DNA from 3 places in the Phocaeicola coprocola genome. Region 2 is predicted to be linked to each of the others. Evidence: riboswitches for the same ligand, from Rfam matches in the RefSeq annotation. Region 2 holds a riboswitch; each other region holds the start of a gene.
The links. Region 2 has a riboswitch for cobalamin ahead of ACDG22_RS00400 (TonB-dependent receptor plug domain-containing protein). Riboswitches for the same ligand answer to the same signal wherever they lie in the genome.
Positions count from the first base shown of each region.

Region 1: it holds a riboswitch for cobalamin, as region 2 does, so the genes downstream of both, ACDG22_RS03040 (ISAon1 family transposase N-terminal region protein) here and ACDG22_RS00400 (TonB-dependent receptor plug domain-containing protein) in region 2, are expected to answer to the same signal.
Region 3: it holds a riboswitch for cobalamin, as region 2 does, so the genes downstream of both, ACDG22_RS07880 (ABC transporter substrate-binding protein) here and ACDG22_RS00400 (TonB-dependent receptor plug domain-containing protein) in region 2, are expected to answer to the same signal.

Region 1 covers NZ_JBGKGM010000001.1:702,260-706,699, forward strand. Annotated here, with positions in the region: gene ACDG22_RS03030 (tetratricopeptide repeat protein) at 1-1,135, shown strand, start outside; gene ACDG22_RS03035 (flavin reductase family protein) at 1,148-1,657, opposite strand; cobalamin riboswitch at 1,784-1,983, shown strand; gene ACDG22_RS03040 (ISAon1 family transposase N-terminal region protein) at 2,182-2,568, shown strand; gene ACDG22_RS03045 (ISAon1 family transposase) at 2,534-3,526, shown strand; partial or broken gene ACDG22_RS03050 (TonB-dependent receptor) at 3,510-4,440, shown strand, end outside.
Region 2 covers NZ_JBGKGM010000001.1:123,779-128,218, forward strand. Annotated here, with positions in the region: gene ACDG22_RS00395 (YncE family protein) at 1-777, opposite strand, end outside; gene ACDG22_RS00400 (TonB-dependent receptor plug domain-containing protein) at 777-2,777, opposite strand; cobalamin riboswitch at 2,927-3,149, opposite strand; gene ACDG22_RS00405 (phosphoribosylaminoimidazolecarboxamide formyltransferase) at 3,217-4,395, shown strand.
Region 3 covers NZ_JBGKGM010000001.1:1,916,063-1,920,502, forward strand. Annotated here, with positions in the region: gene ACDG22_RS07875 (potassium/proton antiporter) at 1-598, opposite strand, end outside; cobalamin riboswitch at 689-909, shown strand; gene ACDG22_RS07880 (ABC transporter substrate-binding protein) at 1,044-2,180, shown strand; gene ACDG22_RS07885 (iron ABC transporter permease) at 2,200-3,234, shown strand; gene ACDG22_RS07890 (ABC transporter ATP-binding protein) at 3,237-4,268, shown strand; gene ACDG22_RS07895 (chromate transporter) at 4,414-4,440, opposite strand, start outside.

The DNA.
Region 1 (4,440 bases), 580 kb from region 2:
AGAGGATGAACGTGCAGACAGCCTATTTAATGTCGGATTAACATTGTCCGCAACTACAAAAGACCGAATTTACGACAAATATCTATTAAACCGTTTATCTTTAACGGCAAGAGAAAGAAAAGATTACAAACGGGCACTGGAACTGGTAAACCGCAGTTTATCGCTCGCAAAGGATTCCACCGAGCTATATCCGTTATGGGGTAATAAGGGAAAAATCTTGCTGGAGATGAACCAATACGATTCGGCACACTTCTATTTAAGCAAGGATACGAGAGATTATGATCCATATTTCAGAGTATCCCGCTATTTAGACTGGAGTATATACGAAGAAAAAATAAAAAATCTTCCCAAAGCGCTGGAATACAGCAAGCGGTATGCCGAACTGCTGGATACCATCTATCAAGAACGGCTGGATTCTAAAGTGGCAAACCTCCAGCACAAATACGACTACTCCTTGATTCAGAGTGAAAACAAGCTGCTGAAAATCAAACGACAAAGACTGTATATATCACTGACAGCCATCTGCATGGCGGTACTGACCGTAGCTGTTATATTCTTCTATAAACGCAGGGAAGAGAAGCGTAAACTGGCAGAACAGATGCAATCAAAAGACGACCTGATGAAGGAAATGAGGCTGCAACTGCAAGAAAAGACCATCGACCTGCATGCTGCACAGGAAAAAATCATCGAAAAGGAAACAGCTCTGGACAAAGAACTTTCACAAAGGGAAAAGATGAGAAGCGAATACTCTTCAAAGGAGGCTGCCATGAGAAAGGAAATCCTGCGCCACAGCGAAATCATCAGAAAAATGGAACAGCTCAATAAAATGAGCCAGCAGGATAAAATACAAAGCCGGTCGGTAGTGCTCTCCGACGAGGAACAGGACAATCTGGCGGAAGTTATAAACATCTGCTACAACAACTTTACCGACCGGCTTTGGAAAAAGTTCCCGACACTGACAAAGGCGGACATCTCGCTTTGCTGCCTTATCAAAATCGGCATCTCAAACAGCAACATGCTTTACCTGCTCGAAACCAATAAGGTCGCCTTGAAGAAACGGAAAAACCGCCTCAAACACGACAAGATGGGTATGGACGAAAACGATTCGCTGGATGAGTTTATCATGGAATTCTGACAAGCATTATGCTCACTCTTTCACCCATACATGTTCTATCTCTACGACATACATTTTATGGAATCCGCCATGTCCTTCGCCGTACCAGCGGCTTACCAGTGAGGCATCGATAAACTGCTCGGGCTTTATCATATCGGCATACAGTTTTCTGCATTCCAGTACCATACGTGCCTGCTCGTAGGCAATGTTTCCTTCGGGAGTGGCAAAAGGTTTCAGTCCGGTAGCCGCTACCTTATCAATGTCGCGCCCAGATTTGGAACCACAGATTTTATGTATATCTTTATGCTCTTCGCCCAGGAAAGACAGGGTAAGCGTTTCTCCCTCTTCAATAAACTGGTAGGTATAACGCTCGGGACGGATGAAAATAAAGGCTACGGGCTTTGCCCACAAAACACCGGTTCCGCCCCAGCTTGCCGTCATCATGTTAAACTTTTCCTGTGTTCCGGCCGTTACCAGCATCCATTCCTTACTGATAGCGTCGAACATGTTATCTTTCAGTTCCGATACATTTATTTCTTTCATACATGCATATATTTAATGATTCATTCAGACAAAACTACTAAAATTATCGGTATTCTCCGACAAAAGAGTTCTTAATACAAAAACATTTTCAAAACAAAAAAACTGTATTAAAATTCAGAAAAATAAATTATCTTTGCCATCGATTGGTTCCGGAAGGTTGTTTCGACCCGACGGATTAAAAGGGAATCGGGTGAAAGTCCCGAACAGTCCCGCTGCTGTGAAGCTCATCAAGCACGTTGACAATTACTCATTGCCACTGGATAAAACCGGGAAGGTGTCAAAGCGTGTGAGTCAGTCAGAAGACCTGCCATCGTTTTTATTAATTAACCGAACTCGGGGGATAGGACGGTTGAACGTTTTACATAATGCTTAATAAACTTTGCTATTCAGTAATGTTTACCCTGCTGGTGTGGGGTATAAACATGTGTGCACCCGTACATGCACAAAATAAGTTAGATAGTGGGTCAGTAGAAATTTAGTGGGGATTATTTTTTATACTCGTAAAGTATTGCTTACTTCGCATTATGAAAAACGATTATTTGAATATGCTAGCCAGCCTCGTGTTGCCGGCTCAGATATTAGATTACTTTCTTATCTCTGGAGTTGAACAAACCTCTCAAGAGATTCATATTAGTCTGGATGAAAAGATGAATTCCAAGTTAAGCAATGACGAACATTTTGAATCCAAAGGTTTTATGGAAGCTGTTAATGTGACAGACTTTCCCATACGGGACCATAAGGTAATCCTCAAGATCAGACGTCGTCGTTGGACGGACTTGCGCACAGGTAAAAGTTTCAGTATTCCCATCGACCTCGATGTTGTAGCCAAGGGAACCAGATACTCCAAAGAATTTGGGGCTTTTTTAAAAGAAACGTATGGAGACATCCCCAGTGACCTGCCGTACGCTTGAGGAATTCTATCATATAGATGGTCATACATTTGAAAAACAGTACAAGGAGGTTCTCAGCGGATATCGTAATTGGGAACAGTTATCCCATGCCGGTGAATGGATGCTGTTTCCGGAAAATATGGGACCGTATCTGGCGATTGACGAGACCTCACTCTCCAACGGTGAACTTTACACCTTTGTAACCAACCGTGATGCCTGTACGAGAGAGTGCTCCCTGGTAGCTGTCGTGGCAGGAACTAAATCAGAGGATGTAATAGCTGTACTGCAACGAATTGACGAGGAAAGCCGTTATGCCGTTAAAGAAGTGACACTTGACCTTTCAGACTCCATGCGCAAGATTGTACGGACTGCATTTCCTGAAGCCAGCCGTGTGATAGACCGTTTTCACATTCAGAGATTAGCTTGTGATGCTGTGCAGGAATTACGCATCAAACACCGTTGGGATGCCATACAGCAGGCCAATGAGGAAATGGAAGAAGCTAAGCGGAAGAACGAAGATTATGTCCCATACCGATATTCCAATGGCGATACCCGTAGGGAATTACTTATACGCTCCCGGTATCTGCTTTTCAAGTCAGCTGATAAATGGACAGAAAAACAGAAGCAAAGGGCAGCAATCCTATTTGAGGAATACCCTGACATCAAAAAGGCATACGGTTTGTGCCATTCCCTGCGGATGATTTTCTCTAAGAACACCATAAAGGACGCTGCACGTCTGGCTATGGCACGATGGTATAATAAAGTAGAAGAAGCAGGGATGCATTCTTTTAATGTCATTGCTGCTACTTTCTATGAGCACTATGATGAAATACTGAATTTCTACAACCATCGTTCTTCAAATGCGATGGCAGAATCGTTCAATGCAAAAATTAAACTGTTCAGAGCAAATCTAAGAGGAGTAGCTGATAAGAAGTTCTTTTTATTCCGCATTGCGAAGCTATATGCGTATCCCCACTAAATTTCTACTGACCCTAGATAGTCTTCAACATCTGAACGAGGTTGTTGTGACGGCGCGTGCCGTACAGAAAGAGATTTTTCCGGTACAAGAGTTATCGGGCAGGCAGCTTCATCAGCTCAGTTCGCACAACGTGGCCGACGCATTGCGCTATTTTTCCGGCATACAGATCAAGGACTACGGAGGAGTAGGGGGGACTGAAAACGGTGAATATCCGGAGTATGGGAACCAACCATGTAGGTGTGTTCTACGACGGCATCGAGCTGGGAAACGCACAAAACGGTACGGTCGATCTGGGAAGATTCTCGCTCGACAACATGGAGTCTGTCACGCTGTACAACGGGCAAAAGAGTGCCATCTTCCAGCCGGCAAAGGATTTCGGCTCGTCGGGTTCCATCTATTTACAGACACGGACGCCTCAGTTCGAAGAAGGAAAGAAGTATAACGTAAAGGCTTCGTTCAAGACAGGTTCGTTTGGTGTGGCAAATCCATCCATACTATGGGAGCAAAAGCTTGGAGAACAGATAAGCAGTTCGTTCAGTGCCGAGTATCTTCACTCGTCGGGCAAGTACAAGTTTACTTACCGCATGCAGGAGGGATATGATACGACAGCGGTACGGCAGAACGGTGATCTGAATGCTTTGCGCGTGGAAGGAGGGCTGTTCGGACGAATTAATCAGGGATACTGGAAAGCGAAAGCTTATCTGTACAACTCGGAACGGGGATATCCGGGAGCTATCGTCCGCAACAAGTTCTCGCACGAGGACCGCCAGTGGGATACGAATTTCTTTACTCAGGGTACATTCAAGAAGGACTTTACACAGTGGTACAGCCTGCTTGCCAATGCAAAATATGCATACGACTACCTGCATTACCAGGCCGATCCTAACAAAGACGAGTCGCTGATGTATGTCAAC
Region 2 (4,440 bases):
TTCTACAACATCCGACTGTGAGTTTATTTTTACCAGTTTATAGTCACCCTGCTCTATCTGTTCTCCTTGTGTAGCTACCCATACACTATGATCGGGACCGGCAAGTATCTTTCCCGGATTAGGACCGACTTCAATTTTTTTCGTTTCTGCAAAAGTTGACAGGTCGACAACAGATACCGTACGGTCAACTCCCACTCCAGCCCAGTCTAATCCACCTGAATTGGACACATAAAGTTTTCCATCCTGCGCACAAAGATCTTCCGGATTACGTCCGACTTCCGCAACTCCGTCTATCTCCAGAGAAGCAGTATCGATACGAGCTACGGTTCCATCATACGAACAGACATAAGCTTTTCCCGAATCAAAAGTAATGGCACGAGGCTGACGGGAACTGCCATTATCGGTCAGCATCGGAATCTGCTTTACGGAAAGCCCAGACTGAAGGTCTATTACCTCTACTGTACTGGAAACATTTACCACAACATATAATTTACTACCGTAAATATCCATGTCGTTAGCGGTATCTCCCAATCCGCGATGATTCAGCGCACGGAAATAATCATACGAACAGCTATTCGTCAGGAAGGAATATCTTGCCAGTGTACTGTTGTTCAAATTAAACAACCCTTCATTCAAGATATACATTTCTGCCGTTCCATAGTCTTCGACTACCCCATTTGCTTCACCGGGTGTATAAGGCTTGTCTTCCAAATCATCGCAACCGGCAAACAGCAAAACCAACGAATATATAATAACTACCAGTTTCCTCATATTCATCAATATTTCACTCCGACTGTTATCCGGAAAGACCGTCCGGGCATCGGAAAGTTTTTCACTATTTCATAATTTTTATCTGCCAGATTCAGCATCTCAAGTGCCAGCGAGAGGTTTGTCTTTTTCCAACGGAACCCCCGACGTACAGAAACGCTATGATCAGTATATCCGTCCAGCCTGTTCTTGGCTATATTCTGTCCCAACGCATAGCGTTTGCCGGAAAACAGCATGGAATACGACAAGTCTACCCACGGTGTTTCGAGTACTGCCTGTCCGGAACCTGACACACGCGGTGTATAGGCTATCTGATGCTTATACGTTTTTCCTTCAAGAGTAGAAGGATCTGAGTTCGTAACATCCAGCGCACGCTGATAAGTGTAATTACCCGATAGGCTCAACACATATTTTTCTGCCGGCTGTACACTAACACTTGCTGTAAAGTCTATTCCTTTTATATCGACTTTGCCCAGATTTACCATACTCCAGATAAACAGGTTCTTGGTCGGTATCGCTACTATCTTGTCGGTTATCCGGTTGGAATAAGCATCCACTGTTGCCGATACATAAGGAAGCCAGTCAGAAATGCGTTTACTATATGTCAGTCCGACATTCAGCTGGCTGGCATTTTCCGGCTTCAGACGAATATTACCGGTCTGTCCGTAATACAAATCATTAAAACTCGGCAAGCGGAAAATATCTTTATAAAAGAAACGGATACGAAACTCCTCTGAAGCAAATGGCTTAAATGATACACTGGCATACGGAGAAAGTTTCCGGTGTCCCCCGGCACTGTTGCCTTTTGCTACATCTTCATAAATAACTGTAGACAAAACAGAAGCTGAAAGCGTCATCCAGTCGTTGACATATTTCCCAGCCAGCGCAGTAAGCCATGAGTAACGCACTGGCTTGGCAAAATCTTTCAAGTCGCAGTTCATACGGTTAACGATTCCGTCGGTTGAAAGAGAAAAAGAAAGACAGTCCAGCGCCCGGAACAACACTGCCGTAGAAAGATAATATTCCTGCTGAAAATAACTGTTCTCACTTTGTCCGGTAGTTCCTTTATAATCTGGGTCCAGATAATGCTGGTAGGTCCAGTTCCATTTGCCCGAAGCCTGAAACACCCATTTACGGCTGAACTCTTTTTTATACTGGCTCTGGATGAAAATATTTTTATCCCACAAATGTTGTGAGGAATAATCGTAGTACAAAGTTGTTGCATTGGGAAGCCCGCGTAACGACTGACAATAATAAGCTTTCAGCTTCCATTGTTCCGTATCAGAAAAATTACCGAACAGACCTGCCTCGGCACGGAATGTCTGCACTTCCGTATTCTTGCGTTTTTCACGACTCGACTGATCACCTTCCTCGCCGTAATATAATGTATAAGGATAATGCCCATCGGATGACATCCATTCCGCATCTGCTGTCAATGCCCATTTTTCACCCAGTTTCTGTTCATACAAAACTGAAGGATTCACCAGTCCCCATGAACCCGATTTCACAGATGCGTTCAGATTAACAGACTTGTTATTCTGAAAAACAGGAGTAAGTGTCTGGATATTCAAAATTCCAGCTGAAGCGAAAAAACGTGCAGGCTGAAAAATCTGGTCACTTTGCCCGTTGCTTAACATCAGACGGTCTACATTTTCCAATGAAAAGCGACCGATATCCACCTGTCCGGTCTGACAGTCGGTAACAGCTATTCCATCGTATCCCACTACTGTATGCTGTGCTCCCAGACTGCGTATAGAAACTGTTTTCAGTCCTCCTATTCCTCCATAATCTTTCACTGTCACACCAGAGAAGTGTTTGACAGCATCGGATACCTGCATCACATTCAGGTTTTTCAGCTCTTCGTGAGAAAAGATCTGAAGAGGAACAGCCGAACGAACTTCACGCGTCTGGTAGCGGTCGGAAACCACAACCTCCGGTATGGAATAGACTTTCGTTGTATCTATTTCCTGACTGCCATAACATTGAACGGCACATCCAATCAGCATCATCCAACTACATACAATATACTTCATATTTTCTCAATACTTAATGTAACAGCAAAGGAACAGCCTTTGCATTGCCTGCGAAAAATAAAGCAATGGGGTGAACAGATAGAATATGCACCGAAAAGTCATCCCACGCTTTTTCCTCGAAAGCTGTGAAGAAATATGCATGGCAGGTCTTCTGACTTATTCCTAGTCGCAAACTACCTTCCCGGAAACAAACATTTCTCCAGTGGTCTGAACGACTGTTTGCGACATTTATATAATATGGAATTTACAGCAGCGGGACTGTTCAGGACTCTCACCTGATTCCCTTTTAATCACCAGATTATCTTCTAAAAACAGATAATCTCTTGAACCAATGCGCCACAAAGGTAAAAAGTTTTTTCAATAAGCCGAAAATATTCTGTATTTTTGTAGACAAGCAACTATAAACATATAAATTATGGCAAAAGAACTCGAATTGAAGTACGGCTGTAATCCTAACCAGAAACCGGCACGTATCTTTATGCAAGAAGGAGAGCTACCAATTGAGGTATTGAACGGACGTCCCGGATATATCAATTTTCTGGATGCCCTGAATGGATGGCAGTTAGTAAAAGAACTGAAAGAAGCTACCGGCCTGCCGGCTGCAACATCATTCAAGCATGTCAGCCCTGCAGGAGCAGCTATCGGTCTGGAGCTGGATGATACAATGAAGAAAATTTATTTCGTAGACAACCTTCCTCTTTCTCCTTTGGCAAATGCGTATATTCGTGCGCGTGGTGCTGACCGTATGTCGTCTTACGGCGACTTCATTGCGCTGAGTGATGTATGCGACGAAGCTACAGCACGTTTTATCAACCGCGAAGTTTCTGACGGAGTCATTGCTCCGGGATATACAGACGAAGCACTGGAAATTCTGAAGAATAAACGTAAAGGAACATATAATGTTATCAAGATAGATCCGGAATATCGCCCTGCTCCGATAGAACGTAAAGATGTATTCGGAATCACTTTCGAACAAGGACGTAATGAAATCAAACTGAACGGCGACGATTTATTCGCAAACATTCCTACTCAAAACAAGAATTTCCCGGAATCAGCACGCCGCGACTTGATGATTGCACTGATTACATTAAAATATACACAGTCGAACTCTGTATGTTATGTAAAAGACGGACAAGCTATCGGTATCGGAGCCGGACAGCAGAGCCGTATTCACTGTACTCGTCTTGCAGGAAATAAAGCTGATATCTGGTATCTACGCCAGCACCCGAAAGTATTGAATCTGCCTTGGGTTGAAAAAATACGCCGTGCCGACCGTGATAATACAATCGATGTCTATATCAGCGATGAACACGATGACGTACTTGCCGACGGTGTATGGCAGCAGTTCTTTACAGAAAAGCCGGAAGTGCTGACTCGCGAAGAAAAACGTGCATGGCTGGATACACTGAAAGGTGTGGCTTTGGGATCGGATGCTTTCTTCCCCTTCGGTGATAACATAGAACGTGCCCACAAGAGCGGAGTAGAATACATTGCACAAGCCGGTGGTTCAGTGCGTGATGACCATGTAATAGCTACATGCGATAAATATGGCATAGCTATGGCATTTACAGGTATCCGTCTCTTCCATCATTAATTGCACAGTCCATAGAATATTAAAAACAATAAGCGGACAGCATAA
Region 3 (4,440 bases), 1.8 Mb from region 2:
GTATAAATAAGTCTTTCAGTATGACTGTTACGTCGAAATTGCTTCCGCTGCCGATAACCTGAATCAGTACAATGGTAAGCATATATGCCATCGGGTCGTTACTTCCACTTTCCAGCTCCAGCATGGGGCGGAGATTGTATTTAAGGTTCATGCGTTGTGAGCGCAACAAGCTGAATACCGAAGCCGAGTCTGTAGACGACATGGTTGCAGCAAGCAGCAAAGAAACCATCAGAGTAAGTTCTATGTTGGCATGCGTGTAATGCGAAAGGAAGAAAATAAACAATCCGGTAAGCAGTGTGGTGACCAATACTCCCACAGTAGAGAGCAGTATACCTTGTTTTAAGACTGGTTTGATATCGGCGTATCGGGTATCCATTCCTCCCGAGAACAAGATGATGCTGAGTGCCATCATGCCGATAAACTGAGCGTCTGAAGCACTGTTGAACTGAATGCCGAGACCGTCACTGCCGAAAGCCATACCTACCAGCAGGAATAACAGCAGGGTAGGGATACCGAAACGATATCCGGTTTTGCTGATTAGAATACTTGTAAAGATTAAAATAGACCCGACTAGTAAAATATTTTCTGCAGTAATCATAGATGATATCAACTTTTAATATAAACACAAAGTAAACAAATAAAATTGGATTTTGGTTCACCTTTTATTGCATTATAAGTACTTATTGCATATATTTGTCACAGTTTTGTTCCGTCGGGCTTCCGATTGGTATATGCGAGGCCACGGATGAAAAGGGAATCGGGTGAAAGTCCCGGACAGTCCCGCTGCTGTAAGCTCCTTTGTAAAGGTTTGTTTACTACTTCAGGTCACTGCTTTCTTCTGTTTGAGAAAGTGGGAAGGCATAACAAACCGGAGTAAGTCAGAAGACCTGCAAAACGAAATCATGCTTGTGCTCTCGAGGAAAGAGTAGCAAGAACTATGTTTTTACTATGTTAATATTGAGGAAGCTGATGTGAGAATGATTATTTCTCATATTGCTTTGTTTATTGTAGACCGATAAATTATTATAATCATGGCAAATGAACTGAAGAAATACATACTATCTGCCCATATAGTACTTATGGTCTTGCTGTTTTCCGCTTGTAACGGAAAGAGCAAGACCTCTTTTATGCAAGAAGGAGGTGATACACTGAATTTACGCTATGCAGAGAATCTGCAAATTGTAAAATACCAGCATTATACTCAGGTTACCCTGCGTAATCCCTGGGACACACTGAAAACGTTGCATACATATTTGTTGGTCAATAAACAGGATTCGTGTCCTTCATCCTTGCCGGAGGGTACAATTGTTCGGGTTCCTTTATCAAACTCCCTGATATTCTCGTCTGTGCACTGCGGACTTTTACAGGAGTTGGGCGCACTGGATAAAATAAAAGGAGTATGTGATTTGCAGTACATCCGTGTTCCTGCTATATTGGAAAGTTGTCGGAAAAAAGAAATAACCGATGCGGGGAGCAGTATGAATCCGGACATAGAGAAAGTGATAGACATGCATCCCGACGGTATCTTGCTTTCACCTTACGAAAACAGTGGTGGTTACGGACGTATAGAAAAGCTGAATATACCGATTCTTGAATGTGCCGACTATATGGAAACTTCAGCATTGGGGCGTGCCGAATGGGTACGTTTTTATGGGTTGCTGTTTGGAAAAGAGGCTGAGGCAGACTCTTTGTTTGCTGGGGTAGAGGAGGCCTATCTTTCACTCCGGAATCAAGTGAAAGACATAACACCGAAACCGACTGTCATTACAGAACTGAAAACCGGTGGTACATGGTATGTGCCGGGGGGAAACAGTACAATGGCAAAACTGTATGCCGATGCGGGGGCACGGTATATATTTGCCGATATTCCTCAAAGCGGTTCTGCTTCTTTGGCTTTTGAAACAGTATTCGATAAAGGACAGCACGCCGATTTCTGGCTGATAAAATACAATCAGCAGGTGGATAAAACTTATAGAGAACTGAAGAGTGACTATGCGCCATATGCCAATTTTGATGCGTTCCGCAATCGTCGGGTATATGGATGTAATACCAGCCGCATTTCTTTTTATGAGGAAGTACCTTTTCATCCAGAATTGTTGCTCAAGGATTTGGTAAAAGTATTTCATCCTGATATCTTGAAAGATTATACTCCAAGATATTTTACTAATTTAGCGGAGTGATATCTCAGAAAGTGTGTGCATGAAGACAAATAGAGGATATATATATGGTTGTGTACTTGCTGTAATGATTGTGCTGCTTATGGCAGCCAATCTGGTTTTCGGTTCGGTAGATATTCCGGTGAAAGCCGTAGCAAACATCCTTTTTGGCGGAGAAGTAGAAAAAGACAGCTGGCAGTTTATCGTATGGGAGTCGCGTGTTCCTCAGTGTATCACAGCTCTGCTTTGTGGAACGGCTCTTTCTGCGTCGGGCTTGATGCTGCAAACCGTATTTAGTAATCCGCTTGCCGATTCTTCTATTTTAGGTATCAGTTCGGGAGCAAGTCTGGGAGTTGCACTTGTTCTGCTGGCAGGTGGAGGAAGTATCATTGCCGGAGAGTTTGTACTTTCAGGTTTTCTTTCTGTAGTGGCTGGGGCATTTGCCGGTGCGGCTTTGGTGATGGCAATCATTTTATCTCTGTCTGCCATAATTAAAAATACGGTGATGTTGCTTATTGCCGGTATTATGATAGGTTATGTAGTTTCTTCCATCATCTCATTATTAAACTTCTTTTCTACAGCCGAAGGGGTACACTCGTTTGTACTTTGGGGAATGGGAAGCTTTGGTGGCGTGTCGATGAAGCAGCTTCCCGGCTTTTCCATCATAACGCTGTTGGGATTGCTTATCGCGGTGTTGATGATAAAACCTCTTAATGCTCTGTTGCTTGGCATTCGCTATGCAGAAAATCTGGGTGTAAATATACGCAGGGTACGCAACTGGCTGCTGATTGCTACCGGATTGCTGACTGCGGTAACTACAGCCTTTTGTGGTCCGATTGCCTTTATCGGACTGGCTGTTCCTCATATGGCGCGACTAATGTTGGGCACATCCAATCATAATATGCTTATGCCGGTAACGTTGCTTACGGGAAGTGCTGTCGCACTGTTGTGTAACCTGATTTGTATTTTACCCGGAGAAGCAGGCATTATTCCACTCAATGCCGTGACTCCTCTTCTGGGAGCTCCGGTCATTATTTATGTTATTATCAATCAGCGTAAGATTCAGTATTTTAATTAAAAATGAAAGTACAGTCTGTTGTCATAGAGGCCAAGGATTTAACTATCGGTTATCGGCATGGTAAGCGGGGAGAAGTAGTTCATAGTCATTTAAATTTTGCTTTGTGCCGTGGTGAGCTGACTTGTTTGCTTGGATCAAACGGTGCGGGAAAGTCGACACTTCTTCGTACGTTGGCTGCTGTCCAGCCTCCTTTGTCGGGGGATATTACTTTACTAGGTAAGCCGTTGGCCAGTTATTCTCCTAAAGAGCGTTCTTGGAAAATTGGTATTGTTCTGACGGATAAGACACAGGCTGGAGGATTATCCGTACGTGAACTGGTTGCCTTGGGACGTCAGCCTCATACCGGATTCTTCGGACGTTTGGGAAAAGAAGATCATGAAATCATCGACCATGCGATGGAAGCAGTCGGCATGGCGGAAAAAGCTTCAAAATATACAGCGGAACTGTCGGATGGAGAGCGTCAGAAAGTGATGATAGCCAAAGCACTGGTTCAGGAATGTCCGTTGATCTTGCTTGATGAGCCGACTGCCTTTCTTGATGTGGTAAGTCGCATTGAGATAATGACATTGCTCCATCGCCTGGCATCGGAAGAACAGCGTGCTATCTTAATGTCTACTCACGATATAGAACAGGCGCTGGTGCTTGGTGATAAACTCTGGCTGCTGAAAAAAGGGAAAGGACTGGAATGTGGGGTAACCGAAGACTTGATACTGGCTCACAGAATGGATACACTGTTTCCTCACGAAGACATTCGTTTTGATTCGATGCATGGCATTTATTCTCCAGAAGTAAAGGGAGGAAAATCTATTTATTTGTCGGTTTCCGATGAAATTCTCCGCCATTGGGCGCAGAATGCGATGAACCGTAATGGCTTTTTATGTCTTGAATTGCCGGGAGCGGACAGAAAGGAATGTTTGCCCTTGCTCGAAGTGAAATCTGCTAATCATCTGATATTAAGTACAGAAAGGAATTCCGAGGTTTATTGTTCATTCGAAGCCTTGTTTGCTTCTTCTCAACTTGTCTGTGAATTGTGAGGGAGGTATCGGGTTACTGCATCCAGATGTCTTAAAAGAAGCTGAAATCGTACGAAAAGTTTGTACGAAAAAATAAAAAACATCAGCATGTTTTTAGGAAAACATGCTGATGTTTTTTTATTAATTTCAGCAATTTCTGATTGTGTTATTGAGGGGTGAGAATATATCCGAA